Regions from separate parts of the Fictibacillus halophilus genome, predicted to be linked through region 1. Evidence: riboswitches for the same ligand, from Rfam matches in the RefSeq annotation. Region 1 holds a riboswitch; each other region holds the start of a gene.

Region 1 (10,635 bases):
CGTAATAGGCTGTTTATAGGCAATGATCGCAAGCGTTTCAAGGGCAGCTTGAGAAAGTGTCGCATGACCAGGCGTTTCAACAAGGCGCTCATAAAAGGCAGCATGTTCTGCTTTAGTTACAAATTGAAGGGACCCTGCATACTCAACAATAGACATCCCTCTTTCTGATGAAGCATAACTTTGTTTCAACTCTTCAATGATGGGATCAAGTTCTTTGCTATCGATCTCCAACACTTGAGCGATCTGTTTTCTGTCGATTCCTTCATCTCCGCTGACAAAAAGCAGACCCTCAACAACCGCTTTATATTCATTTCGTTCCAAATCGTTTTACTCCTCTAACATCGTTATATATATTTCGCTAAAATGATCTTGTTGTTCGCAATTAATTGATTTTACTTTCATAAGTTCTAATATAGCAAGAAACGTTACAACGACATGTTCTTTCGTACTCTTATCAAAAAGGTCTGTAAACTTTTTTCTTCCTCCTACTGAAAGAAGAGAGGTTTTGATCTGTTCCATCCTTCTTTCGATCGGTATCTCTTGCCGCTCGATAGTCGTTTGTTTTGGTGCTCGCGTAACCTTTTCTTGAAAGACCTTCTGCATGGCCTGCAACATATCATAAAGTGTTACGTTGGTGACCTGTTTTGCCGATTCTTCTTTCTCAAACTGCGAGAGATCGGCAGGCTGTCGTGTATATATTAAGCTTCTTGCTGATTCTCGTTCTTTAAGTTCATCCGCAGCATGCTTGTACTTTCTATATTCAACAAGTCTTCTTACTAGTTCATCTCTTGGGTCTTCTTCCATCTCGAGTTCCATTTGATTCTCAAAAAGCTCTTCTTCATGCTTTGGGAGCAACATCTTGCTCTTGATTGCAAGAAGAGTAGCTGCCATAACTAAAAATTCACTTGCCACATCAAGTTTAAGTTCTTTCATCGTATGTATATATTGAAGGTATTGCTCAGTTATGATGGCTACCGGAATATCATAAATATCCACTTCGTAGGTTTGTATCAAATGAAGCAGTAAGTCTAGCGGACCTTCAAATCCATCAAGCTTCACACTATATTGCATAACATTTCCCCAGTTTTTCAACGATTTTGTATTATAAAATTATATCATATTTTGTGAGTCTCGCGGCTTGTTTTTATTCATACTATGCATATGGTAAACTTAAAGTTGAGCTTATTAAGGGGCGTGAACGACTAGTGACTTACCCAAAACCATGGATTGAATACTTAGTGCATTTTCATAGAGATCAAGATTACTTTGAATGTCATGAAGTGCTTGAAGAGCATTGGAAGGATGAAGGAATGGAAGGTGACCTGTGGCCAGGACTGATCCAGCTTGCAGTAGCTCAATACCATCATCGGCGCGGAAACTACAATGGAGCTAAACGAATGATCTTGAGTTGTAAATTGAAACTACAAAAAGAAGAACTAGCATTGAAAGCACTCGGTATTAAAACTGAACCATTTTTTGAATTACTCGACAAAAGTATACAAAGAATCGAGCAACAGCAACCTTTTGAGTCAATAGCTCTTCCTCTGACGACGGAGTTATTTCAAACATGCTTATTTGAAGCGAATGCAACTGAAGAAGTTTGGGTCTCACAAACCAAAATTGATGACAACATCATTCATAAGCACTCATTAAGAGATCGCTCCTCTGTCATTGATGAACGAAATCGACAAAAACGAAAGAAGAACAGAATCTTATAAAGACTAAGGTGTACAATTTGTCACGTACCAGCTTTAATTTGAATATAAAAAGCTCCGGAAAAATCCGGAGCTTTTCTTCGTCTAGAAATTATTCTTCCCAAACTTTAACTTCTTTCATTACATCGCCTTGTTTAATACGAAGAACCGTTTCCATACCTTCTGTAACTTGTCCAAAAACAGTATGAACACCGTTCAAGTGCGGCTGTGGCTCGTGTACGATAAAGAATTGGCTTCCACCTGTATCGCGGCCAGCATGCGCCATTGAAAGAGATCCTGCTACGTGCTTATGCGGGTTTCCTTCTGTTTCACAAGGAATTGAATAACCAGGGCCGCCAGCTCCAGTTCCTGTTGGATCTCCACCTTGAGCAACAAATCCAGGGATAACACGGTGGAACGTTACACCGTTGTAAAATCCTTCGTTTGCAAGTTTTTCAAAGTTTTCTACTGTTCCAGGTGCTTCCTCCTGATACAGATCAAATACAATTTTTTCGCCGTTTTCAAATTCAATCGAACCTTTTTTCATAAAAAACAGGCCTCCTTCTACTTCATTCAACTTCCATTGTACGGTTAAATGGCTGCTCCGTAAACTAATTTACACAAAAACATTCGATTTTAACGGAACATCGTTCTTGATAAGGTCTTCATACGTTTCCCGCTTAACTACCAGCTGTTCTTCACCGTTCTCTACAAAAACCACAGCCGGCCGCTGGATTCTATTATAGTTGCTCGCCATACTATAACCGTAAGCACCGGTACAGGAAACTGCTAAGAAGTCGTGTTCACATACTTCAGGAAGGGCGATGTCCCAGATCAACATATCGCCACTCTCACAGCATTTGCCTGCGATAGATACCGTTTGTGTTGGTTCTGCGTTCATCTTATTTGCTACGAATGCTTCATATTTTGCTTGATAGAGTGCAGGACGAATGTTATCTGTCATCCCACCATCAATAGACACATAGTGTCTAACTCCTTCGATCTCTTTTTGTGAGCCGATCGAATAGATCGTCGTACCTGCATCACCTACGAGTGAACGGCCTGGTTCGATCCAAAGTTCAGGCAGCTCTTGCCCTTCAAAGTGAATCATCTGCTTTTTCACTTCTACAATCATCGCCGAAACGTACTGTTCAGGAGAAAGCGGTGTATCCTCTGATGTGTATTGAATGCCGAACCCGCCTCCAAGGTTTACGACACTTGGAAAATAGCTATAGTTTTCTTCCCATTTCTTAAAGTGACCGAATAACTTTTCAATCGCAAGGGTGAACCCTTCTGTTTCAAAGATTTGAGAGCCAATATGACAGTGAATGCCTAAAACTCGAAAGCCTTCAAATGCAAGTACTTCTTGAAGTGCTTTGTCTCCTTGACCATTTCCTAGATCAAATCCAAATTTAGAATCTTCTTGACCTGTTATGATGTAATCATGTGTGTGTGCTTCAATTCCCGGAGTTAAGCGTAGTAAGATGTTTACTTTTTTGTTCAGCTTACTGCTCAGCATTTTTAACAATGAGATCTCATGAAAGTTATCCACTACAATACAGCCGACTCCAGCGGTAAGTGCAAATTCTAATTCTGCTAAGCTCTTGTTGTTTCCATGAAAGTGTATTCTCTCAGGTGGAAATTCGGCTTGAAGTGCTGTGTAAAGTTCACCGCCTGAAACTACATCGAGACTCAATCCTTCTTGCTCGATTAGCTGAAACATAGCGATCGATGAAAAAGCTTTTGAAGCATAAGCGACTTGATATCCTACCTCATTTTCCTCGAATGCTTTTTTGAAGCCTCTTGCTCTATTTTTAATTAAGGATAGATCATACAGATAAAGCGGCGTTCCGTATTTTTTCGCTAGATCTACCGTATCTAAACCACCGATCCATAGATGATGATTATCTCCAATTTTTGATGTTCCGTGTAAATTCACAAAAAATCCCCTCTCGTTGTTGATAGAGAATTCAATCCCGACAAATACAAAAGACAGCCGCAACTAAGGCAGGCTGTCATAACCGTACCCTCATGTCGGAATAGCTCTCCACTACAGTTGTAGTGACAGTCCGTTGCTTGTTCAGCAGCGGCCCAGCATAAAAAGAGATGGAGCTCTTTCTACACTTCGGCAAATTGACCTTTCAACATATTTCATCGTCATCCACAAACTCCATATGCTACTCATTCGTTTTGCGCCTCTACCTCATATGAGGCATATTTAATTAGTTATGAATTTAACACAATTTTCAACAATCAGCAAGGGACAGATTAATTAGTTGGCTGTTTTTTGGTGTTCTGCGGATGTACGATACTTGGCCGAACTTTAGATAGTGGAACGGCTACTCGAATAACGATCTGCAGGAATGCTTTAGGATTAAATGGAATGAACGGCCATAGATAAGGCGTGTTCAGATTCTTAATCGTTGCCATATAAATGATCATAATCGTAAAACCAACGATAAACCCAGGAACTTTGAAAAGCATGACCATTATTATCAGAAAGAGGCGCAAAACCCTGTTGGCGATACTTAACTCATAACTAGGTGTAGAGAACGCTCCGATCGCTGCAATCGCAACGTATAAAATAACTTCTGGAACGAATAAACCTACATCTATTGCAATTTGGCCGATCAATACAGCTGCAATTAGACCCATGGCAGTTGAGAGTGCACTAGGTGTATGAATGGCGGCAAGTCTTAAGATATCTATACCGATCTCTGCAAAAATAATCTGGAGAAACAAAGGTATGTTCGTGTGCTTATTGGGCCCTATAAAATCAATAAAAGGTGGCAGCAACTGTTCTTCCATCGAGAACAATAGCCACATTGGTACTAAGAATACCGATGCCAGCATACCTGTAAAACGGGTCCATCTTAAAAATGCACCTATGAATGGTGTCTGCCTAAACTCTTCTGCATGTTGTACGTGATGAAAAAGTGTTGTAGGTGTGATGATGACACTTGGCGATGTATCTGTGATGATTAAAACATGACCTTCCATCAAGTGTTGAGCAGCAACATCGGGTCTTTCTGTGTAACGGACTAAAGGAAACGGATTCCAGCCTTGTTTTACTACAAATTCTTCTATCGTCTTATCGGCCATGGGTATTCCGTCGATCTCAATAGAGTTTAGCTCTTTTCTAATAAGGTCAACGAGTCCAGGATCAGCTACATCTTGAATATAAGCCAGACACACATCCGTTTTGGAACGCTCACCTACTTGAAGAATTTCGTGTCTTAATCGTTCATCTCGAATACGCCTTCTCGTAAGAGCAGTATTGATGATAATATTCTCCGTGTATCCATCACGAGCTCCCCTTACCACTTTCTCAATGTCTGGCTCTTCTGGTGATCTTCCTGGATAACTTCTTACATCCACAACGAATGCTTCTTCTTCACCATCAATGAATATAACGATCAGACCTGAGAGCATACGGTCTACAGCTTCATCCAACGACTTCGTAATCTCTACTTGCTGATGGGCAAGGTGGTTATGTACAAGATCTTTTACTTTACTTGGTGCGCGATGACCATGATCCATATCCATTAGTTCGCGATAGATCATGATAATGAACTCACTGTCACAAAGTCCCGTACAATAATACAGCTGAAGTTCCTTTTTTAAAACAAAGATCTTTCTGACACCAACATCAAAACTTACACCAATGCCGAGTCGCTCTTTTAGAAACCTTTCCGTATCTTCAATGTTTTTACTGATTGGTGTTTTATTTTTTTCGGTTGCCAATTGATTCGCTCCTTTCTAAAATGAGTTGAATTGCTTTTACAGTAATTGGAGCTCCTTTTTCTATTGCATCAAAACCTGCCATTTTTCCGATGTCCCCGACACCTACTACGAAAGGAAGGTTTAATTCATCGAGGATATAGACGGTATCCCCGTTAATCCTTCCTGTTTCTAGGTCCGGAATCCCACTCTTATCAATACCAAACTCTGTTAGTTCTCCATATCGATCCATAGAACAGTGAACTTTTGTCCATTCTGTAAAATGCGTTTTCGAAGCTACGGCTACAGCACCAATAACCTCTATATCTTTCTGTTGATGAATGTATCTCATCGCATGTTCTCCCGGACCTTCTCCTTTAAATCCACAGTCATCAAACATCACAAGTACAGGGTCATGAGGTGTTTTACGGATCATCTCTACAAGCTCTATACCGCTTTTTCTCGTTGGATTTCCCCAAGATTGTGAAATACAACGTCCTCCAACTTGTTTTGCCGCATGCTCTACAACTCGCAACGCATACAGATCTCCATCTGTTATGAAAATGACCCGTTTTTTCACCATGTGATCACCCCTTTGGTTCAAAGATGACTGCTACTAAAAACCCAAACAGAACAGCAGATGATATTCCTGCAGATGTTAACTCAAAGATTCCCATAGCGATTCCGATAAAGCCATGTTCCTCAGCTGAAGCCATCGCTCCATGCAGAAGAGAGTGACCAAAACTGGTAATGGGAACGGTAGCACCTGCACCGGCAAATTTAATCAGGTTATCATAGATACCAAAAGCATCAAGAAGTGCGCCAATAACTACGAAAGAAGTAGTAACATGAGCAGGTGTCAGTTTCATTACATCCATCATCAGCTGGCCGACAACACAGATTGCGCCACCAACTACAAACGCCCAAAAAAATTCCATCTTATTGCCCTCCTTCCGCTCGCTCTAGAACCACGCCGTGAGCAACCGTTGGAATACTCTCTTTTTGCTGAACCATTACCGGATTCAATAATGCACCCGTTGCGACCATTAAGACTTTCTTCAGATTGCCTTTTCGAATCTCGTCTAAGATATATCCGTACGTAACGACTGCAGAACAGGCACAGCCACTTCCTCCTGCAAAAACCTGCTGTCCACTTCGATAGATCATCAATCCACAATCTCGATGATTGTCGGACACATCATAACCTTGCTCTTTTAATAACATCTTAACGATTGGTGCACCGACTCCAGAAAGATCACCTGTTGCGATTAAATCGTACTCATCTGGTTGAACATCCATCTCTTTAAAATGAGCCGCGATCGTGTCTGCAGCTGCCGGAGCCATCGCTGACCCCATGTCAAAAGGATCTTTGATTCCTAAGTCCACTACTTTTCCGACAGTTGCCGATGTGATCTTTATATCTGAGACCTCTTTGCTCACAAGTGCAGCACCAGCACCTGTTACGGTAAACGTAGCTGTATCTGGCTTCTGCCCGCCGTATTCAGTAGGATATCTAAACTGTCTTTCAGCTGTAGCATTGTGTGAGCTTACTGCAGCGACAATTCGATTCGCATACCCGCCATCCACTAAAGCTGCACCTAATGCTAGGGACTCCATTGATGTTGAACATGCTCCGAATACACCTAGGAACGGTATACCGTTTCCTCTAGCTGTATAGTTTGACGAAACAATTTGGTTTAACAAGTCTCCTGCCAACAAGAAGTTGATATCTTCTGGCTTCATCTTTACTTTGTGCAAACAAGCATTGATCGCATCTTCCATCAACTGACGTTCAGCAAGTTCCCAATTCTTTTGTCCACAGTGAAGGTTGTTATACGTTTTATCAAAATATTTGCCTAAAGGTCCTTCGCTTTCCATCGGACCTACTGCAGTTCCGGCCGCATTTAAGTAAATATTATTTGCAAATTTCCATGTTTGTCTTCCGAATAAATTCAATGCCCTCACTCCTTATGTCAAGTGCTGAAAGATGTAGCGGATCATACCGAAAACGTAGGCGGAAACAGCTCCGAATACAATAACAGCTCCAGCTAATTTGAAGAGATTTGTAGCGACTCCGAGTACTAGACCTTCACTTTTATGTTCTAAAGCCGCACTCGTAACGGCATTAGCGAATCCTGTTACAGGAACAACAGAACCCGCTCCAGCGAATTGACCAATCTTATCGTATACTCCAAGTCCTGTTAACAGTGCTGCGATTAGAATGAGCGTAGCAACTGTCGGATTTCCCGCTGTTTCTTGCGTGAAATTAAAGTAAGTCATATAAAACATTTGAATCGCTTGACCGATCGTGCAGATGATCCCACCTATTAAAAAAGCTTTTAAACAATTTAAAACATACGGAGGTTTCGGCTGTATCGACTTAATTTTTTCGGCATATGCCTGCTGTTCTTCTTTTGTTGCCATCGTACAATCACTTCCTTAATGATTAATGTAGTACATCCAATGAAACAAAGATCCTGAGATTTTCCCAAGTACAATTGCCATTAATATAATGATGATTTTCTCTCCAAAACCAACTCTTTTCGCAAGAATCGGGAGTACGTTTAATACTTCTGTTAACGCTGCGGCTAACATCCCAACAAAGATACCTGTAAATAATCCGATCGGTACAAGAAAGAAAGCAGGAAACCCAATCGAAGCGTTTCTTAGATTCATCCACCCACCGATGACAGCACCTAAAATGATGCTTAACTCATAACCTCTAATGTATCGATACGTTTTAGAGAGCTGCATGAGCCTTGGCACGATTCCAAGAACAGTGATTAGGGCCACAAGACCAGAGCCTACGGTGATTCCACCGCCAAAACCGATAAAGGCAATGAGCAAAACTTTAATTCCCATTGATCTTTTTCTCTGTTTCTTTGTTTTCATGAACGATCACATACTGATCGAGGTCTTGCTGATAGTTAAACATCTCAACCTCTAAAGGGCTTGGTTCTTCATTAAGTCTTTTTCTGAAAAGATGGTTAAAAAAAAGAATCATGCCTAGACCCAGACCGAACGAGTATGGAATTTGGAGTAAAAGAGGTTGCTCTTTATAATGCCCCGTTATCATGAAATAGATTTTCTGGTGAACAAGCTGCATACTAACATCTTCATGAAAATTCATGATTGCAAGAGCCGAGCCTGTAAAAAGCAGAAGCCACACCAAGACAAAATACACTGGTGCCAGCTTTTTTTGTTGCATCTGTATCTCCAGAATCGATTGTGCCGGTCCGATGGTTTGAACATCTAAGCCTGGATTTTTCTTTTGAATCGTAGCGATCACACGCATAACATCTATCACAATCAAATGCTTATCTTCAGGGGTTACTTCGTGGATAATATATCCCTTGATGGCTTCTTCTAATTCATCAGATGCTACAATCTGTGCAACTTCACCAATCGTGACTTTCTGATGCTGAATGACCTGTACGCGTTGACGCATACGCAGGTATACCGTTTTATCCAATTTTCACTTCACCTCTTTCTAAGCGCATTTGTGTTTAGTATGCGATTATGGAATTCTTATCATGCCTCACATGTAACAGCATCCAAAAACTACCACAAAAAAACGTTTTGGGGTTCATTGATGTATTTGAAAGTGGTTGATCTCCGTTTCAGGTGATCCCTTTCCGCGGGGCGACCGGTGAGCCACTTGCCGCTTCGCGCCTCTAAGTGTCTCACCTGACCGCTCGTCCCGCAGGAGTCTCTCACCTTACACTACAATCAACCTAATCAGTGAAGTTTATGGGTAACGCTGAAGACTGTTTGAACTTTTGATTGTGTGTCATAAGTATGTTTCAATAACTTGAACAGCTTCTTGATAAAACATCTGAATAAAGGGCTAAGCGATTTACGTTTAGATTTTTTCTTTTTATACTTCCTATGCAAGTTGATTGTAGCGTAAGGTTGCCTGCCTGCCACATGAGGAGCTTCTCGCAAGGCATGCGACGAGGAAATTCACTTCGTTAGCATAAACTTGTAGACGCAGGAGCAGAGAGACAACCTTTAAGCGGTCAGGTGGAGACTCCTAACGGCGCAAAGCGGCAGTCCGAAAAGTGGAAGTGACTCGTTCAGCCCCGACAAGCAAAAGGGAAATGGGCGAGGACGGCGCACTTTGCTCATCACAGACCGTTTACCTTTTGACCTCGAGGGGCTAGTCACTGCAACTAGACAGGAGGCTCACCGTTCGCCCCATGGAAAGTGTGCAACCTGGAGCGTAAATCAACTTTCTATCAAGACCCGCATCTATGCGAAAGCATAAATAGAACAAAACAAAAAACCAGATAGGACGTTTAAGTCTCCATCTGGTTTTTCATAAACAATAATATTTTCTTTTCGAGTCTAGATACCTGTACTTGAGAAATAGCCAGCCGGTCGGCTACTTCGGATTGTGTTTGATCTTTAAAATACCTCAAATACACAATCAACCGCTCTCTCTCATCAAGCTTATCCATAATATCTTTTACCGCGATCTTATCGAACCACTTGTTTTCCGAGTGATCAGAGATTTGGTCGAGTAGCGTAATGGGATCACCATCGTTCTCATAAACAGTTTCATGAATCGATTGTGGTGCTCGTACAGCATCCTGCGCCATGATAACATCTTCCACCGCAATCTCTAGAAATTCTGCTACTTCTGAAATGGTAGGTGTTCTTCCAAGCGATTTAGATAGTTCATCTTTTGCTTTACGCACTTTATTACCGGTCTCTTTTAATGATCTGCTGACTTTGACAGTTCCATCATCTCTGATGAAACGCTGAATCTCACCGATGATCATAGGCACTGCATAGGTAGAGAACCTAACATCATAAGAAAGATCAAATTTATCAACAGATTTTAATAGCCCGATAGAGCCGATTTGAAAGAGGTCATCTGCTTCATAACCTCTGTTTAAAAAGCGCTGAACCACAGACCAGACAAGCCGCATGTTCTTCTCAACAATCGTATCACGTGCTGACTGATCTCCATCCTGACTCTGTTTGATCAATAACTTAATCTCTTCATCCTTAAGAAACGGTTCACTTTTGCTGCCTTTCACCTCGACATCCATAGACATACTCCCTTAATTACACATAGCTTTATTTTTGGTTAAGTATTTTGTCAAATGAATCGTTGTTCCGTAAGACGGTTCTGAGATGACTTCTACACTGTCCATAAAATTCTCCATGATTGTAAAACCCATACCTGAGCGTTCTAACTCAGGCTTAGACGTAT
Region 2 (10,635 bases), 470 kb from region 1:
TTTCTTTGCTTTTATCGGTGTTTTAATTGGAACAGCAGTTGGCGTTTTACCGGGTATTGGACCGATGAGCGGTGTTGCACTTTTGATCCCTGTAACAGCTACCTTTACGAGTGGAATGGATCCTTCTGCAGCAGCTACAAGCTCGATTATTCTTTTAGCCGGTGTGTATTATGGTGCCATGTATGGTGGATCAACTACTTCCATTCTATTAAACACACCTGGTGAATCTTCATCTGTCGTTACAACACTTGATGGTTATCAAATGGCAAGGCAAGGCAGAGCAGGAGCAGCTTTATCGATTGCAGCCATAGGTTCATTTTTTGCCGGTATTGTTTCCATCATTGGATTGGTCTTATTAGCTGAACCACTCTCAGAGATGGCATTGAAATTTGGACCTGCAGAATATTTTTCTTTAATGTTGTTAGGACTAGCTGCAGTTAGCGGTTTGGCGGGTGGATCGATCACGAAAGCGTGGATGATGACCGTAACAGGCCTCTTGATCGCCACGATTGGAATCGATTCGGTTTCTGGAGTGGCACGATTCACTTATGACATTCCTGTACTGTTTGGCGGACTAGAATTTCTAACGGTTGCTGTTGGTTTGTTTGCATTAGGTGAGGTGTTTAAGACGGTTCTGCATAAAGAAGAAGAGGCTGAAAAAGTGGCGAAAGTTGGGAGAGTCATCCCTTCTAGAGCTGATCTTAAAGAGAGTGCCGGACCAATTGCACGAGGGTCTTTTCTAGGATTCTTTATTGGAGTCTTACCAGGTGCAGGTGCAACACTAGCTTCTTTCTTTTCATATATTGCTGAAAAAAAGATAAGTAAAAATCCTGAAAAGTTTGGAAAAGGAGCGATTGCGGGAGTTGCAGCTCCAGAGTCAGCAAATAACGCAGCTTCAGGTGGAGCGATGATTCCTTTATTAACACTCGGAATTCCAGGTTCAGGAACAACTGCGATTCTAATGGGAGCTCTGATCATGTATAACGTTCAGCCAGGTCCTTTATTGTTTAGTGATCATCCCGACGTAGCATGGGGACTAATAGCTTCAATGTTTATAGGAAACTTGATGCTACTCATCCTTAACATGCCTCTTGTTAAGATTTTTGCAAAAATCATTGAAACACCTGCTAAATACTTGCTGCCCATCATTATTGCTATTTCTGTCTTTGGTGTTTACGCGGTACAAGTAACGACGTTTGATCTGTTTTTATTGATTGGCTTTGGACTTGCAGGATACCTATTAGCACAAAATGACTATCCTATAGCTCCTCTAGTACTCGGCTTAGTATTAGGGCCAATGATTGAAAACAACATGAGACGCGCATTAACAACATCAAATGGTGATTTTACAGTATTTATTCAACAACCCATTTCAGCATTCTTCCTGATTTGTGCCGTTCTATGGATTCTAATACCTTTTGTTCTTCGGTTAAAAGGAAAAAATGTTGTTGTTAACGTTGAAGGATAAAAGATGATAAGTAGAGAAGACTTTCTATTCTGAGAAGGTCTTTTCTATTTTTACGGAGGGAAACTATGAAACTGCAAACAAAATTAATTCTCATCAGCTGTTCCCTAATCTTTTTAGTGATCACCATTTTAGCAGTTATCTTTCAAAATATGTTTGAAGACACGATGAAGAGTCAAATTGGGGAGAGAGCGTTAAGTGTTTCTTATGCCGTAAGTAACAATCCACTTGTTGTTGAGGCGTTTAAAAGTGATGATCCCTCTAAATCGATCCAGCCTTACGCAGAGAAGATCAGAAAGAAAACAGGAGCTCATTACATCGTAGTGGGAAACAGAGAAGGTGTTCGTTATTCACACCCCATTAAAGAACGAATTGGAAAGAAGATGGTAGGTGGAGACAACCAAAAAGCTTTATCTGGTGAACCGAGTATAACTGAAGCAACAGGCTCTCTAGGTCCAGCAGTACGAGGAAAATCCCCTGTTAAAAGTAATGACGGCGAAATCATTGGCTTAGTGTCAGTAGGTTTTCTGACCGATCAAATCAAAGAGGATATCTGGCCTTATAAACTAAAAATTATTATCATAGGCATCTTGACACTGTTGTTAGGAATATTGGGCTCAGTATTAATCGCTAAAGGTGTGAAAAGAGCGACACATGGATTGGAACCTAAAGAGATCGGACTGTTATACAAAGAAAAAAGCGCGATCTTAGAAGCGATAAGAGAAGGGGTTATCGCTGTTAATCGAGAAGGTGAAATAACACTTGCCAATCACACGGCACTTCAGATGCTCCAAACAGGAAGTGAGAAGCTAATAGGAAAGAATGTGTTAAAAGCAATTCCGAACACAAGATTACTTGACGTCATCGCCTCTGGCCAAAACGAATTTGACGAACAAATGAAATTAGGAAATACGAAGGTTATAGCGAATCGTATTCCAATAGTGGATAATCATAATCAAGTAATTGGGGCGGTTGCGACATTTAGAAACAGAGATGAGCTTTATCGATTAAATGAGGAGCTCGCGCAAGTAAAAAGCTATAGTGAAGGTTTAAGAGCTCAAACTCATGAGTTTTCAAATAAACTGTATTTAATATCAGGTCTCATTCAGTTAGGTTCTTATCAAGAGGCACAAGATATTATAACGAAAGAATCAAATGTTCATCAGCACTTTACACAATTTATCATGGATCATATTTCTGATCCTTATATAGGTGGTTTGTTAATCGGCAAGTTTAATCGTTCAAATGAGCTGAGAGTTGCATTTACCATTGATTCTGCCAGTCAATTAAAAGATATTCCTGACTCAATTGACAGACAGTTACTTGTTACGATTATTGGAAATCTAGTAGACAATGCAATGGATGCTGTAATGGAGTCGAGAACTCATGACCCAATGGTAAAAATCAGTCTTTCTGATTTTGGAGAACAGCTTATTATTGAAGTTGAAGATAATGGAGAAGGAATTCCTAAAAATATCGCTAATATGTTATATGAAAAGGGATTCTCTACAAAAGGTCAAGACCGTGGATACGGTTTATTTCTGATCAAACAAGCTGTAGAAGTATTAGACGGGCATATCTTTTATGAGAGAACAAAAGCTGATACAACGCTTTTCACTGTTATCATCCCAAAAGAATAGAGGAAAGACATCATGAGTACATGGGAAGTTTTTATCGTAGAAGACGACATTCGCATTGCCGAGATCAACAGAAAATTTGTTGAAAAAGTAGAAGGCTTTTCGGTATGTGGGATCGCATTGAACGAAGAAGAGGCAAAAGAACAGATTTCAATATTAAAACCTGACTTAGTCATATTAGATATATATTTTCCAGACATGAATGGCCTTGATCTACTTAGGTGGATTCGAAGTGAGTTTAGAGGAATCGAGGTTGTCATGGTAACAGCTGCAACTGAAGTAAAAACATTGAAGCACGCTCTGGAGGACGGTATCTTTGATTATATTGTCAAACCTGTAATCTTTCAGCGTTTTAAAGATACTTTATTACAATTTAAAGAGCATAAATTATTAATGACTCAACTGTCAGCTGACAAAGAAATCAATCAAAACATGATCGATTCTTTATTAAAACGCGAAAAAGTCGAGGTTGAACCATCCTTTCTACCAAAAGGTATAGATCCTATTACTTTAGATAAAATATTGACCATTTTGATGAAACACAAAAAGGGCTTTACTGCAGAAGACCTCGGACATCGTACGGGAGTTAGTCGAACGACGGCAAGACGATACTTAGAATATCTTGTTTCAGAACAAAAAGCAAAAGCGGACATCACCTATGGAGGAGTAGGCAGACCAGAAAGAATCTACAAATATGGACTCTAGTTCAAAGCAACCACATGATGGGTTGCTTTTGTTTCGACTCTTATACTACTAAAAATTAGTTCAGTTGATGTATAATGTTCTACATAGATTTAAAGTTGAAAGAGAGTGAACAATATGGGACGTAAGTGGAATAATATTAAAGAGAAAAAAGCATCAAAAGACGCAAATACGAGCCGAATTTATGCAAAATTCGGTCGTGAAATCTATGTAGCCGCAAAACAAGGTGAGCCCGATCCAGAATCCAATCAGTCGTTAAAAGTTGTTCTAGAACGAGCAAAAACATATAGTGTACCTAAAAACATCATCGACCGAGCAATCGAAAAAGCCAAAGGCGGTTCTGACGAGAACTATGACGAGCTTCGTTATGAAGGCTTTGGTCCGAACGGTTCGATGATTATTGTGGATACCTTGACGAATAATGTAAATCGTACAGTAGCGGAAGTTCGTTCTGCTTTTAATAAAAATAATGGAAACATGGGTGTATCTGGTGCAGTCTCATACATGTTCGATGCAACAGCTGTAATTGGTCTAGAAGGAAAATCAGCTGATGATGTATTGGAGCTGTTGATGGAAGCGGATCTAGATGTTCGAGATGTGATCGAAGAGGATGAATCTGTAATTGTTTACGCTGAACCTGATCAGTTTCATGCTGTGCAAGAAGCGTTTAAGAACGCAGGGATTACAGAGTTTTCAGTAGCAGAACTGACGATGCTTGCACAAAACGATGTAGAACTCTCTGAAGAATCACAGGTTCAGTTCGAGAAATTGATCGATGCCTTAGAAGATCTAGAAGACGTGCAGCAAGTGTATCATAATGTTGATTTGAACTAATTCTTTATATGATGAGCAGGTTCCATTTAGTGAGCCTGCTTTTTTCTATGCATGTGTTAGGCAAAAAGAAAAAGCAACCGATTAATTCGATTGCTTTCTCATCCATAACATACTAATTGTAATGATCGTAAATCCAACGAACGCAAGTAGCGGGATCGTGATGAATCCCAACCAATTAATATACTGGCCAGAACATGGAACACCTGATGTACACACCTCAAATGCTTTTAATGCAGGTATTTTTTGAAGAGCATAATGATAGCCAGAAACGATGATGCCCAGTATGGATAGAGGAAGGACATAACGTGTGACTTTATAATCCTGCTTATAAAAGGCAACACCTAGCAGAATGACTAACGGATACATCAAGATTCGTTGATACCAGCAAAAATTACATGGCACAAACTTCATGACTTCACTAAAAAACAGACTTCCTACCATGGAAACGATCGATGCGATCCAAGCGATCAACAAAGGTTTATTACCCACCTTTATTTACTCTCCTTCGCAGCATCATCAACCATTTCCACTAAATCTTGAATAGAAGTACCTTCAAATTTTTTACCATTAACAAACAATGTAGGTGTACTAGTTACACCAAGTTCGCTTACAAGTGCTTCGTCTGTTTTTAATGCTTTTTCGTTTTCTTTGTTTTCCCAAGTTTCGGTCACTTTCTTAACATCTTCTTCTGAAGTAACCTCGCCAAGAGTTTCTGTTAAGAACTTCTCGGTAAAGATGTCCTGTCGTTCTAGACTCTGATCGTCAGGCTGCTTTTCATATAGTGTCTTATGAAACTTCCAAAACGTTTCATTTCCTAATTCTTTATAAACGGTTTCTCCAAATATAGCAGATCGTTCTGAATCTACATTAATAAATGGATAGTTTAAGAAGTAGAATTTCACTTTACCTGTTTGAATAAGTTCTTTGTCAATAAGCGGGAAGGTTGACTCGTTAAAGTTCTTACATGCAGGACACTTGTAATCTCCAAATTCAATAATGTTAACAGTTGCATCTTTCTCACCTAAGTAAGGCTGGTTTTCATAGGAAATATCAGCTGTGGACGTATCATTATTATCAAGTGCACCGCTAAATAGAAAAATGATCAGTCCTAGAGTCAAAATTCCAATCGTCCAAAAAAGCCAGACAGGAGACGAGTTTTTCTTTGTTTTTGAGCTGTTTACATATGCCTTATTCTTTTTTTGTTTACCCATTGTTCACCTCGTAGAATTTTTACTAAATAAAAAGAAGTTACTTTTATCGTAAACAAAGTTGACAGTATTTACAATGAAGAAATATCGAACATTATGTTTTTATGTCTTTTCTGATTATGGATAGCCTACCTGAAGGTAAAAATTCTAAAAAAACTTGTATGCAAAAGTAGATTTTGGCAGTATAATTTTCTAGAAATTATACTAAACTAGTTTTTTGGGGGTCAGGGATGAAAAAGGTTGTAACTTTCTTATTGGCTATTACGATTAGCCTCGGCATCTTGCCATTGTCAGCGTTTGCGATAAATGCAAACGACAAAGAGTATAAAGCGTTTTTACAAGAGATCGGTTGGAACTCGAAGGATTTTGTTGCGTATTTGAACAGTAAAGAGTGGGCACTAAGAGATTTTGAATCGGTCGATGAGCTAGGCACACCATTATCAGAAAAAGGTGTTCAAGCAGTGTTAAAAGAGTTTGACATCAGTCGAGATAGACTCAATGAACTTCTTGTGGAATATGGAAATATTGAAGAAGGACAAGATGTACTCGACGGAACTTATATTATTTTTGAAGAGGAATTGTTTGAGGAAGTTGATTTTATGATTGGCACACCTATAGACGATCAAAACCTTCAAAAGTTATTAAGTGATTACGATCTAAAATCCATTGAAGAACTAGATGCTTTATTAAAAGAAAACGATGATTCACGTGACAACTATGAATATATCGAACACCTAGAATGGTCTGTTGATTATTATATCAATGGAGATGACTGGGAAGGAACTCTTATTAATGATGAAAACCTTCAACAGTTATTAAGAGATTACAACCTAGCTTCTCTTGCTGAACTGGACGCTTTATTAAAAGAAAATGATGATGCAAGAGAAAACTATGAATACATTGAAGATCTTGAAGGAGCCGTTGATTTCTATATAAATGGCGATGACTATATGGGTGATGATATCGAGGATCTATTTACAGAGATTGCTTTAACAGAGGAAGAAATAGAAAAGCTTTTAACTCATATGGAAACTCTTAATTGGGAAGATCCAGCCTTTCTTGATCAAATGATGGTTCTTGCAGAAAGAATGATGGCGTTTGAAGATTTTGAAACATCTGATGAACTTTCTTCTGAACAAGTTGCCGAACTACTTTCTATCTTTTCTGAAATGAAGCAGCTATTACAACTTGAAACAAAATACTATTTAGTTGTTGATGGACAAAAACAAGCTGTGTCAATGGATTCATTGATGAAGATGGAAACTACAAATGGAAATGATCTTATCATGGAAATTTATAATTTAAATAGTGAATTATTGGCTGATATTCGTATCACAGCTGAAATGTTTGGCTCTGAAATAATTCAAGAAACAGGTAAAGATATTCAAAAAGTTGAAAAAATTGTTACTGCAACACCGACTAAAGTAAGTCCACCTGTAAAAACAGTGAAAGGCGGAAAACTTCCAACAACCGCGACAAACCATTTAGAGAACTCGTTAATTGGTTTAGGTGTTTTAGCGGCAGGAATATTCCTATTTAGAAGATTTCGTGTAAAAGGAATCTAATGAAAACGAGAAGTAGCATTCGAACGACACTTCTTATTTTTTCATTTGTTTTAATCTTGGTTGGTCTTTGGTTTAGTACTACAAATGCTTATACCTTTTTAAAAGGGTACATGCTCTTTCAAACAGGTCAGACCCAGAAAGTAAAGAGTTCGGAAATGCTCTCCAAACCACACATAAAGAGTTCTGATCAAGATATTCTCTATTCGATACGACCAGGTAAAGGTGAGAATATTGGTAACCTACTCATACCGAAGTTAAATGCTACACTACCTATTTTTCATGGAACAGATGAAGAAGAATTAGAAAGAGGTGTGGGTCATTACGAGAAAAGTGTCTTACCAGGAGAACATGATAATTCTGTTCTTTCTGGACACCGAGATACTGTTTTTCGCAAGCTTGGTGAGGTGGGAAAGGGTGATAAGTTGGTCGTAGAAACATCAGCAGGAACCTTTACTTATAAGATTCGACAGGTGCGCATCGTAGATAAAGACGACCGAACTGTCATCGTACCTAAACCGAGAGCAACATTAACTGTTTCAACGTGTTATCCCTTTGATTTTATTGGTGCATCACCTCAAAGGTATATTCTCGTCGCAGACTTGATATCACAAAAATTAACATAATCTATTAAGACAACAGACACTTTTCTGTTGTCTTTTTTTTGACCCCATTTACAACGGGCGTATATTTGTCTTGTTTAAAAGATAATCAAAACAGGTATGAATACCAATAATGTATGTTGGTCTAAAGTCATTCCCCCTGATACATACTTAGTATAAACAACTAGAAAGCCGGTGGTGAAAACATGAAAAAAATCACATTGATTGTTGCAATCAGTATCATTGTTTTGTTAGGTGTTGCTTTTGGAGTGTACTCTATTAACTCCGAAGAAATGGAAGTAACAGCTATTGGTGATTCTCTTGCATATGGATTAGGTGATACCAAAGATAATGGGTATATAGGAGATGTTGAAAAACGATACGAAGAAGACTTAGACAAACAGCTTGTTGTTCATGACTTTGGAGTTCCTAATGATACAAGCACAGATTTACTTAAGCGGTTAAAAAATCCTGAGATAGCAGAAACAGCTAAAAGCTCTGATGTGATTTTCATAAACATAGGAACGAACGATTTTCTAAAAAGTACAGATCGATTGACGAAATTCAATAAAGAAGAGCTAACGGCAAACGAGGAAATTTACAAAGAGAATTTGAACCAAATCATTCGAAATATACAGAATAAAGAAAATCCGAAGACCATTTATATCTTAGGTATCTATAACCCTAAAGCTAAATGGAGTGATATGTCTGTCGTCAACAAAGCCGTATCAAATTGGAATCAATCCACAATAGAAGTAACGAAGAAAAACAAAAATACAGCATATATACGTACAGATGACCTGTTCATTGACAAAAATAAACGTGATTATTTCTCTGACAAACTTCATCCTAACGAAAAAGGTTATGCGTTAATTGGAAAAAGAGTTTACGAAACTATTCGACAAAGCTCAGATTTTAAATAAACAAAACATTGACCTAGCTGAAAAAATCTGTTATTCTTCAAAACGTTATGAACTTATAAATTTCATATAAAGTCCTCACATTAATCTCGGTGAGGTAGAGGTCGCATTAATTATGAGTAGAACTGTTAGAGGCAAGTGGTGCTTTTGACAACAGTTTAAAAGGAATTGATGCCGAAATGGTTTTTTATCCACTTGAAAATCCATTGGGGCTGCATTGAATAAGTGCAGAACTGTCGCAGAATTGTCTGCGTTGAGCTATGAGAGATTTTTGGGGGAAGCTGATTATATTCACGTATGGGCTGTTTCCATACGTGTTTTTTTTATTGGCATTAAATCAACAGGAGGTTTTTCAGCATGAAAAATAACAATTGGAGCGTGTGGCTTCTAACAGCATTTGTTGTTGGAAACATGGTAGGTTCGGGAATCTTTATGTTGCCGAACACATTAGCTCAAACAGCAAGTCCACTAGGAGTTACAGCTGCTTGGGCAGTTACTGGATTTGGAGTATTGATGATAGCGTTGGTCTTTGGATCTCTATCTATAAGAAAACCTGAATTAACCGCAGGTCCTCAAAGCTATGCAAGAGCTTTGTTCTCAAACCCAAAAGCAGGAAATGTAGCAGGGTTTAGTATGGTATGGGGATACTGGGTTGCAAATTGGATCAGCAACGTCGCGATCATCACTAGTTTTGCCGGATATTTATCAACGTTCTTTCCAATGATGCGAAGTTCAAAGGTTATAGGAACAATACTCAACCAAGATATTCAGTTGGGTAAGCTTATTACATTTGTAGTGTGTACGGTATTGCTATGGTTTACGCACTTTATTTTAATAAAGAGCATGAATGGAGCAGGGAAACTTAACTTTGTGGCAACTGCTTCAAAAGTAATCGGATTTATGTTGTTTATTGTCGCTGCACTTTTCGCAGTCGAGTCAACGATCTTTGCTGATGCTTACTTCCCGATTGTAGATGATGCTGGCATCTCTCATGGTCTTGGAAGTCAGATCAATATGGCTGCCATTGCAACGTTATGGGCATTTGTTGGGATTGAATCAGCTGTTGTCTTATCCGGAAGAGCTTCTTCGCAACGAGATGTAAAAAAGGCTACGATTGTTGGTCTACTTATTGCATTAAGCATCTACATGATCACAACTTTACTCACGATGAACGTTCTGCCTAGAGAAGTTCTGATGAGTTCAGATAAACCATTCGTTGATGTACTATCCGTATTGATTGGGAATACAGGAGCTTCTTTAATGGGATTGTTAGCTGTTATCTCTTTGTTCGGTTCAACGATCGGCTGGATACTTTTAAGCTCAGAAGTACCGTATCAAGCTGCTAAATCAGGTGTTTTTCCCGCTTTCTTCGGTAAAGTAAATAAGAACGGAAGTCCAGTAAACGCATTAGCAGTTACAAATATTATGTCTCAGATTTTTATCTTCTCTACGATATCAGGTACGATTGGTGAAGCTTACACGTTCTTAACTACTTCTGCCACGCTAGCTTATTTGATTCCGTATTTGATTTCGGCGGTTTACTTTTTAAAGCTTGTCTATAGTGGAGAAACTTATAACGAAATAAAAGGATCACGCGTAAGAGATGGTGTGATTGCTTTGTTAGCATTCATCTACTCTAGTTGGGTGATCATTTCTGGAACATCAGATGCTAAGACCTTTACTTTAGGAATTGGATTATTTTTCT
Region 3 (10,635 bases), 360 kb from region 1:
TTAGAATCAGCAGCAGAAGAAAAAACAGATAAAACTGCTGTGCATTTTTTAGGTAAGACTCTAACATTCGGTGAGCTCCATGAATGCAGTTTACGCTTTGCACATGCTCTAACAACGCTCGGTGTAAAAAAAGGTGATCGTGTTGCCATCATGCTGCCTAACTGCCCGCAGGCAGTCATCGCCTATTACGGTACGCTTTTTGTAGGCGGAATTGTTGTGCAGACGAATCCTCTTTACACGGAGAGAGAGTTACGCCATCAGTTATCAGACAGCGGGGCTAAAGTCATTGTGGGATTAGATCTTTTGTTTGGAAGAATTTCAGCCGTTCGCGGAGATACAAACATTGAACACATCATCATGACGTCTGTGAAGGATTATCTGCCCTTTCCTAAGAATTTAATCTATCCTTTTATCCAAAAGAGGCAGAATCCAACTGTAGTAGTTGATATTACGTACAATCATGAAGTTCATTCTTTTCGAGATCTGCAGAAACGTTCTCAACCAGTGAAGCCTCAAGTAGAGGTTAATCCTGATGAGGATCTTGCGTTGTTACAGTACACTGGAGGTACAACGGGTCCAGCAAAAGGTGTGATGCTTACTCACAAAAATTTAGTGACGAATGCGTTGCAGTGCAATACATGGATGTATAAAAACAGAGAGGGAAAAGAAAAGATTCTCGGGGCTCTGCCTTTCTTCCATGTATATGGTATGACGTGTGTAATGAACCTTGGTATCATAACGAAAGCAGAGATGATCATCCTGCCAAGGTTTGATCCAGCGCAAGTTTTGAAGACGATTCATAAGGAACGACCAACCCTATTTCCGGGCGCTCCGACTATGTATATCGCACTTCTGAACCATCCAGATCTAAAAAAATACGATCTTTCATCCATTCAAGCATGTATAAGCGGCTCGGCTGCTCTACCGCTGGAAGTACAACAAAAATTCCAAGCTGTCATTTCAGGGTCATTGGTAGAGGGGTATGGACTTACAGAGGCTTCACCTGTTACACATGCGAATCTTATTTATGGCGATCAGGTAAGAGGCAGTATTGGATTGCCTTGGCCGAACACCGAAGCAGCCATCATCTCAGCTGAGACCGGCGAATGGGCGGAGCCAGGAGAGATCGGAGAGTTAGCTGTAAGAGGCCCTCAAGTGATGAAAGGCTATTGGAACCAACCAGAAGAAACCGCATCTGTATTCAGAGGAGATTGGTTGATTACTGGTGACATGGGTTATATGGATGAAAAAGGTTACTTTTACATCGTGGATCGTAAAAAAGATTTGATCATCGCTGGAGGATTTAATATTTATCCTCGGGAGGTAGAAGAAGTTTTATATGAACACGAAAAAGTAAAAGAAGCTGTAGTAGTCGGTGTGCCTGATGCATACAGAGGAGAAACGGTTAAAGCTTTTGTTGTGTTAAAGGAAGGAGCAGAATGTTCGGAAGAAGAGCTGAATAAATTCTGCCGAGAACATCTTGCGTCCTTTAAAGTACCTAGGCTTTATGAGTTCAGACAAGAGCTTCCAAAGACGATGGTAGGCAAGATCTTAAGAAGAGTTCTTTTGGAAGAAGAACGTGAGAAAGCAAAACAAAGCTCGTGAAAGCTGCCACCTGGCGGCTTTTTCTATGTGAAAATATCATTAAAAGAAAAATGAAAAACGTTAACTTTAAGTTAAACTTGTAAAATGTATAGAAAAAATGACATAATGAAATTGACAGAAAAGAAAGATTTGTTTTACAATTATGAATGAACAATCATTCATTTTTGAAAAGGTGATTGTGTTATACAAAAAGAGGCGATAGAAATGAAACGTAAAGGTCCAAAATACGAAAAAATAATCGATGCAGCCGTAAATGTGATTGCAGAACATGGCTACCATCAATCCCAGGTTTCAAAGATAGCGAAAGAAGCAGGTGTCGCTGACGGCACCATCTATCTATATTTTAAAAATAAAGAGGATCTGCTTGTTTCTGTTTTTAATGAGAAAATGGGGACCTTTATCGAAAAAACAGAAAACGAGCTAAAAAGTAACGATTCAGCGATTGAGAAGCTTAGAATTCTTGTTGAGATGCACTTTAAGCAACTGACTGCTGATTTTGAACTATCAATCGTAACACAGCTAGAACTCAGGCAGACAAACAGACAACTTCGTGCAAAAATCGGTGAAGTATTAAAGAGGTACTTAGATTTAATCGACTCTATCTTGAAAGATGGAATGCATGAAGGTGTTTTTGTTAAGAACATGGATTACAGATTGGCTCGTCAGATGATCTTTGGAACAATTGACGAAACAGCAACAAACTGGGTAATGAACGATCATCGTTATGATCTACCTGCTCTTGCTGGTCCCGTACATCAGATGCTTGTAAACGGTCTGTCCGTTCGGTCTGTAAATCCGGATGATTGATTTTCAAAAAAGGAGGGAATACGAAGTTGGAATTCTTACAAATCGAAAAACAAAATAAAGTGGCAACGATCAAACTTAATCGTGCGCCAGCCAATGCATTATCAACTGGAGTGATCGAAGAGATCGATAAAGCTTTAGATCAGATCGAAAATGATAACTCTGTTAAAGCAATTGTTATTTTAGGAGAAGGACGCTTCTTTTCTGCTGGAGCAGACATCAAAGAGTTTACAGAAGTTACTGATGAAAAAGGTTTTGCAGAGCTTGGGAAAAAAGGGCAAGATGTTTTCAGCCGAATTGAACAGTTTTCAAAACCAGTAATTGCAGCGATTCATGGAGCTGCGCTTGGTGGTGGACTAGAACTTGCGATGAGCTGCCACGTAAGGCTAGTGGCTGAAGATGCGAAACTTGGTCTTCCTGAGCTCACACTAGGACTAGTTCCAGGATTTGCAGGAACGCAAAGACTGCCACAGCTTGTAGGTGTACCTAAAGCTTGTGAGATGCTCCTTTCCAGTAAGCCGATCTCAGGAAAAGATGCTGTCACCTTTGGTTTAGCAAACAGCTCTTATCCAACAGAAGAACTTTTTGAAAAGGCTTACAAAATGGCTGAAGAGTTTTCTATGAAGAGTGCTGTCTCTATTAAGTACACTTTAGAGTTGTTGCATTATGCGAGACATGGACTCTATGAAAAAGGTGCAGAGAAAGAACAAGAACTGTTTGGAAAAGCTTTTAAAAGTTTTGATGGACAAGAAGGAATCTCGGCATTTATTGAAAAAAGAAAGCCTGAATTTCAGGACCGATAAACTAGGAGGGTAACCATGAACATTTTTGTAATTTTAAAACGTACTTTTGATACAGAGGAAAAAATTTCTGTTTCAAACAATAAGATTTCTGAAGACAGTGCAGAATTCATTATTAATCCATATGACGAATATGCGATTGAAGAAGCGATCACGTTAAAAGATGCTCATGGTGGTACTGTTACGGTTGTAACGGTTGGAGACGAAGATTCTGAAAAAGAGCTTCGTACAGCATTAGCTATGGGAGCAGACCAAGCGGTTCTAATTTCAAACGAAGATCTGGACAGCCAAGATCAATTCACAACTTCGTCAGTTTTAGCAGCTTACTTTAAAGATAAAGAATATGACATTATTCTAGGCGGAAACGTTGCGATTGATAACGGTACTGGTCAGGTTGGGCCGCGTTTAGCAGAATTACTAGATATTCCGCATGTAACAACCATCACGAAGATTGAAGTAAACGGTACAACTGTAAACATCGAGCGCGATGTTGAAGGAGATCTTGAGAAGATTGAAACATCGCTTCCATTATTGGTGACAGCACAACAAGGATTGAATGAGCCTCGTTATCCTTCGTTACCAGGAATCATGAAGGCAAAGAAAAAGCCTCTTGAAACGTTGGAGTTAGACGATCTTGATATTGATGAGGATGACGTTGAAGCGAAAACAAAAACAGTGGAAGTATATCTTCCACCGAAAAAGGAAGCTGGAAAAATCCTATCAGGTGAAACGCCAGACCAAGTAAGAGAACTTGTATCTCTGTTAAGAAACGAAGCGAAGGTAATATAAGGAGGAGTCATCATGGCAAAAAAAGTTTTAGTACTTGCAGAATCCCGTGACGGTGCGTTACGTAATGTTTCATTCGAAGCAATTGCAGCAGCAAAAGAAATCTCTGGCGGCGGAGAAGTATTCGCAGTATTATGTGGTGACTCCGTTCAGTCTTTAGCAACTGAATTAATTCACTATGGAGCTGACCGTGTACTTACAGCGGAAAACGAAAAACTAGCGAACTATACACCAGATGGCTATTTCCAAACATTAAAGCAGATTATCGATGAAGAAAGCCCTGAAGCTATCGTATTTGGACACACATCTTTAGGAAAAGATCTTTCTCCACGACTTGCAGCTCGTCTAGAATCTGGACTGATCTCAGATGTTACAGGACTTGAGCAAGCGGGTGAGAACACGGTGTTTACTCGCCCTGTCTATTCAGGAAAAGCTTTTGAAAAGAAACTAATCTCGGATGGTTTAGTGTTCGTTACGATTCGTCCGAACAACATCGCACCATTAGAGAAGGATGAATCTCGTTCCGGTGATGTAACATCAGTTTCTGTTGATATTAAAGACTTAAGAACGATTGTTAAAGAAGTAGTTCGCAAAGCCTCTACAGGCGTAGATTTAGCAGAAGCAAAGATCATTGTTGCCGGTGGTCGAGGTGTGAAATCTGAAGATGGCTTCAAACCTCTTCAAGAACTTGCAGATGTACTTGGAGCAGCAGTAGGGGCATCTCGAGGTGCATGTGACGCCGATTATTGTGATTATTCATTGCAGATCGGTCAAACGGGTAAAGTTGTAACGCCTGATCTGTATATCGCTTGTGGGATCTCTGGAGCCATTCAGCATCTAGCTGGAATGTCCAACTCTAAAGTAATCGTTGCGATCAACAAAGATCCAGAAGCTAGCATCTTCTCGGTAGCAGACTATGGAATCGTTGGTGACCTGTTTGAAGTCGTTCCATTATTAACAGAAGAGTTTAAAAAAGTGTTAGTATAATAGAACGTAAATGCATGAAAACGTCCGTTTTTCTGGACGTTTTTTTCAATTTTGGAAACAAGGAAGGTGTATGATGACTACAATTGCATTCATTCGTCACGGTGAAACGGATTGGAATACTGAAAAAAGAGCGCAAGGCTGTAAAGATATCCCGCTTAACGACAATGGAAAGTATCAAGCAGAACGTTTAGCAAAAAGGTTTGCAGATGAGAAATGGGATGCTATATATGCGAGTCCACTTCTTAGAGCCTATAAAACAGCTGAGGCTATTAGTGGAATAACAGGTATAAACGTGATAGCTGATGAAAGGCTTCGCGAGATCTCTTTCGGAGAAACAGAAGGCACCACTGAGATTGAACGAGTCGAACGCTGGGGAGAAAATTGGATGGAGCTTGAGTTAGGCAGGGAAACTAATGAGGATGCTGATCTTCGTTGGAAAGCGGCGTTACAAGACATTATTCAAAAGCATAAGAATGAAAAGGTATTGATTATTAGCCATGGCGCTTTACTCGTAAGGATCTTTAAAGAGCTACTACAAGACGATACGGATCGCTGGTATGGTCTTAATAATACGTCGTATTCGGTTTTTAATCTTAGTGCAGAAAACGATTGGACATGTGAATTGTTTAACTGTCAGAAACATCTTGAAACGAGTGCTACGATATCACGTTTGTCCAATTAAAAACTTGGGTACCATAAAGTTGAGCAAACTATTAGCAACTGTAACATTTGTGGGATATACTTTGTTTACACTTTGTTATTTAAAAGGAGGGCCAAATAAATGGCTATTGTTAATGCGTCAGATCAAACATTTAATACAGAAACGAACGAAGGTTTAGTACTTGCTGACTTTTGGGCACCATGGTGCGGACCTTGTAAAATGATCGCTCCTGTTCTTGAAGAAGTAGATCAAGAAATGGAAGAAGTAAAAGTAGTTAAGCTTGATGTAGATGAAAACCAAGAAACAGCTGGTAAATACGGTGTTATGAGTATTCCAACTCTACTTGTATTCAAAGACGGTCAAGTGGTTGATCAAGTTGTCGGTTTCCAACCGAAAGAAGCTTTAGTTGAACTTTTAAACAAACATAAATAAGCTTTGCCAGAAAAAAGCCCGTTGTTCGGGCTTTTTTTTATGATTTTTTTCGAACTGATCAATATTTTCTAGGAAATATTGTCGATAAATGAAAATATGTGGTATTAAAATCACGATAGTATTATGAACACGTTGATACATGATATGATAGTAGAAAAGACTGCTAAGAGTGAAGGGGGGAAGAAATTGACCTCTATTTCTGTAAAACAAAAATTAATGTTGCTTCCAGACCAACCGGGCTGCTATCTCATGAAGAATGAGTTCGGGAAAGTTATCTATGTTGGTAAGGCGAAGGTGTTAAAGAATCGTGTGAAGTCTTATTTTTCTGGGACACATGATGGCAAAACTCAAAGACTGGTAAGTGAGATCAGAGATTTTGAATACATTGTAACTTCTACTGAGATGGAAGCATTAGTCCTCGAGATGAATTTAATAAAAAAGCATGACCCTCGTTATAACGTTATGCTTAAAGATGATAAGAGCTATCCATACTTAAAGATCACTGCTGAAAAGCAGCCAAGACTTCTATATATACGGAAGATTAAAAAAGACGGTGGAAAATATTTTGGTCCTTTCGTGAACGCTTATGCTGCCCAAGAAACGAAAAAACTGTTAGATCGCATCTTTCCACTTCGAAAGTGTGACACGATGCCTAAACGTGTGTGTCTGTATTATCATATCGGACAATGTTTAGGACCTTGCGTATATGATGTAACCGAACAAGAAAATAAAAAGATGGTTGACGGCATCGTAAAATTTCTAAACGGCGGTTATCAGGACGTTAAAAATGAGCTATCGGAAAAGATGCTAGAAGCGTCTGAAGCATTGAACTTTGAACGCGCAAAAGAGCTTCGAGATCAGATTCAGCACATCGAAGCTGTTATGGAAAAGCAAAAGATGATGACAGCAGATTTAGTAGATCGAGACGTGTTTGGCTACCATTTTGATAAAGGCTGGATGTGTGTACAGGTCTTCTTCATCAGACAAGGTAAGGTAATCGCTAGAGATATTTCTGTCTTTCCGTTTTATGGCGAGGCGAATGAAGACCTGCTAACCTTTATCGGTCAGTTCTATCTGCAAAAAAATCATCTTCTGCCTAAAGAGATCCTACTTCCACAAGAAGTGGATGCACATCTTGTGTCGGAACTTCTTCAAGTGAAAGTATTGCAACCAAAAAAAGGACAAAAGAAAGAGCTAGTGGAGTTAGCAACCAAAAACGCGTCTTTAGCTCTTCACGAAAAATTTGCTCTGATCGAGCAAGATGAAGCGAGAACGATTAAAGCTGTTGAGAACCTTGGTGAGAGAATTGGAATTGCTGCACCTTATCGTATTGAAGCGTTCGATAACTCGAATATTCATGGAACAGATCCTGTTTCTGCTATGGTTGTTTTTGTTGATGGTAAACCTTATAAAAAGGATTATCGAAAATACAAGATCAAATCTGTAGAAGGACCAGATGATTATGCTTCTATGAAAGAAGTTGTTCGCCGAAGATATACGAGGGTGTTAAGAGAGGAAGGAGAGCTTCCTAATTTAATTCTGATCGATGGCGGAAAAGGGCAGATATCAGCAGCTCAAGATGTGTTAGAAAACGAGCTAAACTTATTTATCCCTGTAGCAGGTCTATCAAAAGATGAAAAACATAGAACCTCACAGCTATGGATTGGCGATCCTCCAGAGATGATACACTTGGCCAGAAACAGTCAGGAATTCTATCTTTTGCAACGAATTCAAGATGAAGTTCATAGGTTTGCGATTTCTTTCCATCGAAAAGTCCGATCTAAAAGTATGTTTGAATCAACATTAGACAGCATTGCTGGCATTGGCGACAAACGTAAAAAGATGCTTCTTCGCCACTTTGGATCGTTAAAGAAGTTAAAAGAAGCTACTGTTGATGAGATTCAAGCAGCAGGTGTGCCTAAACCAGTAGCCGAGCTTATTGAAAAAGCATTTTTATCAAATGAGTAGTTGCAGCCAGTGATTAACTTTGTTAAAATGAATCCAACTTTATAAATATGCCATGCTTCGTATGAAGTGATGGTAGAGGAGCAGGAACCAATAGTAACCCATCTGAAGAGAAGAAGCTCTAGTGATGATGGTGGAAAGGGGATTCTTGCCGAAGTGTAAAAGGACTTCTAGCCTTTTATGCTGGACCTGTATTGAATAAATACAGAGCTGTCACACAAGTCCCCCCAGGGTTTGTGTGGAGGACTATCTCACGAGGGGGAACAAACTTGGCTTGCTACGGATTATAGCAACAATAGGGTTTTTCCTTATTGTTGCTTTTTTGTATTTACTTTCAAAAAAGAAACCTGAAAGTATACGTGCAAACTAAGTAGACGTGGTCTTTTAGCGTCAACAAAGTCTTCAAATAAAAGAGATAGAATCTTACAACAAGAAGGGATTGGAGAATATGGGGAGAATCGTTCAAAAATTTGGCGGAACTAGTGTTGGCTCAGTTGAGCGAATACAAAATGTTGCAAAACGAATCATCCACGAAGTAGATGCAGGAAATGAAGTCGTGGTTGTGGTTTCAGCGATGGGTAAAACAACAGATGAACTTGTAAAGCTCGCGACAAGTATCAGTCATAACCCTTCTAAACGGGAGATGGATATGCTTCTTACGACAGGAGAGCAGATTACGATCGCCCTATTGACGATGGCTCTGCATCAGGAAGGATATAAAGCGCAATCTTTAACAGGATGGCAAGCGGGCATTCAAACAGAAGATGCCTTTTCAAATGCAAGAATACTAGACATCGATTCAAAGCGAATCTCTGACTTATTAAAAGATGGCCATATCGTGGTTGTTGCAGGGTTTCAAGGACTTATACCAGAAACCAAGGATATCGCAACGCTTGGCAGAGGTGGATCAGATACAACAGCCGTTGCGCTAGCGGCAGCTTTAAACGCGGATCGCTGTGACATCTATACCGATGTGACTGGTGTTTATACGACAGATCCCCGTGTAGTGAATTCAGCTAGAAAACTACCTTCGATCTCTTATGATGAGATGTTAGAGATGGCGAACCTCGGTGCGGGTGTTTTACATCCGAGAGCGGTTGAGTTTGCTAAAAACTATAGTATTACCTTAGAAGTAAGGTCAAGCATGAGTGAAGAACGTGGAACATTAGTAGAGGAGGAAGTGTCTATGGAACAAAATTTAATGGTTAGAGGTCTTGCGTTTGAAGGAAACATAACAAAAATTACGGTCTCTTCAGTACCTAATGAAATACACGCTTTAGCTGAACTGTTTACGATTTTGGCTTCTAACGGTATCAATGTAGACATCATCATTCAAAATGTACTTAATGAAGAGAAAACAAATATTTCGTTCTCGATCGAATCAAACTCACTGTCTGCTACACAAGAAGTGCTTGCGGCACATCAAGCAAAATTAGGTTTCGAATCGATCAGTTATGAACAGGGTTTGGCAAAGGTGTCAATCGTTGGTTCAGGTATGATCTCAAATCCTGGCGTAGCCGCTAAAATGTTTAAAGCTCTGTCAGACCAAGAGATTATGATTAAGATGGTCAGCACCTCTGAGATTAAGGTATCAACCGTTGTGAAGCAAGAAGATATGATTAAGTCAATTGAAACGCTGCATGATGTGTTTGAGTTAGATGCTCGTGTTCCCGTTCAGAACACGTAAATCTAATCTTAAACATTGAAAAGCCGGCAATCCGCCGGCTTTTTGTTATTCGATCGTATCTTTTTTATCCCATTGAACAGTAATAAAAACTTTGTTTCGTTTGATAGATTCTAAAGCTTCTGTTGTGCATTTTTTTTGCAGCTGAACCTGTTCAGCGAGGAAGCCTGCTTCTAGGCTGAACGTTTGATGATTAAAGTTTTCCATTCGTTGCACAATCAATTGAGAGTTCAAAGAGAAATTCATCTCTGTTTTTGAAGCTTCGATCATTTCAAGAGTACCCCAGCCAGCTTCAACAAAAAAAGCGTGAACTTCTTCCATCGTATGTAAAGGATATTTTCTAGCCAAGTGTCTTCCTGCCCAATAGAGAATATTTCGTTCTTGTTTGCCAAGAAGTTCAGGCAATAAGTCGCTTCGAAGGATCTCATACCCAAAAGCTGAAACAGAAAGCTGTTCTACAGGGGTGTTTTCATCCTTTGTCTTTTGTTTAAACATTCTGCATCCCTTCTTTCTAATTTTTATTATAACGGGAAAGCGGTTTAAACTCTATAGCAACTATCAGTATTTGTCGAAAATCTTAAACCTCCAAAAGCGTTGGTGTATCAAGAAAATTTACGTATTTAGTTGTTAGCGTTTTCTTGACGGTGTCAAACGATGGGAGTAAAATGGACATGTTGCTAGTTAATTAAGCTAATTGTTTAACACTCATCCTCTAAAAGAGGAAACTTAAAACGCTTACATGTGGAGAGGAACAAAGATTAGCAGCCAGAGAGAGGCTAAATTTGAAGGGGGCAAGAGAATGGCTGGCAGTAGAGATTTTATTAACAGAAGGATTCATTCATTATTAGGAGTAATTCCGATTGGGATTTTTCTCGTACAGCATTTAGTTGTGAACCATTTTGCAACGAGAG

What was found. A riboswitch is a leader RNA that binds a small molecule or an ion and turns the genes downstream of it on or off. The one in region 1 is predicted to bind lysine.
Region 2: linked by a shared signal. The riboswitch ahead of I5J82_RS07130 (amino acid permease) and the one ahead of lysA (diaminopimelate decarboxylase) in region 1 are both predicted to bind lysine.
Region 3: linked by a shared signal. The riboswitch ahead of I5J82_RS11490 (aspartate kinase) and the one ahead of lysA (diaminopimelate decarboxylase) in region 1 are both predicted to bind lysine.

The regions. Positions count from the first base shown of each region.
Region 1 is NZ_JAEACF010000001.1:1,835,205-1,845,839, forward strand. It holds gene scpB (SMC-Scp complex subunit ScpB) at 1-321, opposite strand, end outside; gene I5J82_RS09580 (segregation/condensation protein A) at 328-1,071, opposite strand; gene I5J82_RS09585 (DUF309 domain-containing protein) at 1,206-1,718, shown strand; gene I5J82_RS09590 (peptidylprolyl isomerase) at 1,807-2,241, opposite strand; gene lysA (diaminopimelate decarboxylase) at 2,311-3,633, opposite strand; lysine riboswitch at 3,727-3,903, opposite strand; gene I5J82_RS09600 (spore germination protein) at 3,963-5,438, opposite strand; gene spoVAEA (stage V sporulation protein SpoVABEA) at 5,419-5,997, opposite strand; gene spoVAE (stage V sporulation protein AE) at 6,002-6,352, opposite strand; gene spoVAD (stage V sporulation protein AD) at 6,354-7,370, opposite strand; gene spoVAC (stage V sporulation protein AC) at 7,383-7,838, opposite strand; gene I5J82_RS09625 (stage V sporulation protein AB) at 7,854-8,276, opposite strand; gene I5J82_RS09630 (stage V sporulation protein AA) at 8,266-8,886, opposite strand; gene sigF (RNA polymerase sporulation sigma factor SigF) at 9,713-10,471, opposite strand; gene spoIIAB (anti-sigma F factor) at 10,484-10,635, opposite strand, start outside.
Region 2 is NZ_JAEACF010000001.1:1,364,683-1,375,317, forward strand. It holds gene I5J82_RS07085 (tripartite tricarboxylate transporter permease) at 1-1,468, shown strand, start outside; gene I5J82_RS07090 (ATP-binding protein) at 1,534-3,105, shown strand; gene I5J82_RS07095 (response regulator) at 3,118-3,807, shown strand; gene I5J82_RS07100 (YebC/PmpR family DNA-binding transcriptional regulator) at 3,922-4,638, shown strand; gene I5J82_RS07105 (disulfide oxidoreductase) at 4,720-5,127, opposite strand; gene I5J82_RS07110 (DsbA family protein) at 5,130-5,849, opposite strand; gene I5J82_RS07115 (processed acidic surface protein) at 6,077-7,411, shown strand; gene I5J82_RS07120 (class D sortase) at 7,411-8,034, shown strand; gene I5J82_RS07125 (GDSL-type esterase/lipase family protein) at 8,217-8,933, shown strand; lysine riboswitch at 9,021-9,199, shown strand; gene I5J82_RS07130 (amino acid permease) at 9,288-10,635, shown strand, end outside.
Region 3 is NZ_JAEACF010000001.1:2,199,278-2,209,912, reverse strand. It holds gene I5J82_RS11530 (AMP-binding protein) at 1-1,605, shown strand, start outside; gene fadR (fatty acid metabolism transcriptional regulator FadR) at 1,810-2,412, shown strand; gene I5J82_RS11520 (enoyl-CoA hydratase) at 2,439-3,212, shown strand; gene I5J82_RS11515 (electron transfer flavoprotein subunit beta/FixA family protein) at 3,228-3,998, shown strand; gene I5J82_RS11510 (electron transfer flavoprotein subunit alpha/FixB family protein) at 4,011-4,982, shown strand; gene I5J82_RS11505 (histidine phosphatase family protein) at 5,056-5,664, shown strand; gene trxA (thioredoxin) at 5,764-6,075, shown strand; gene uvrC (excinuclease ABC subunit UvrC) at 6,292-8,043, shown strand; lysine riboswitch at 8,109-8,297, shown strand; gene I5J82_RS11490 (aspartate kinase) at 8,489-9,727, shown strand; gene I5J82_RS11485 (YslB family protein) at 9,773-10,219, opposite strand; gene I5J82_RS11480 (succinate dehydrogenase cytochrome b558 subunit) at 10,524-10,635, shown strand, end outside.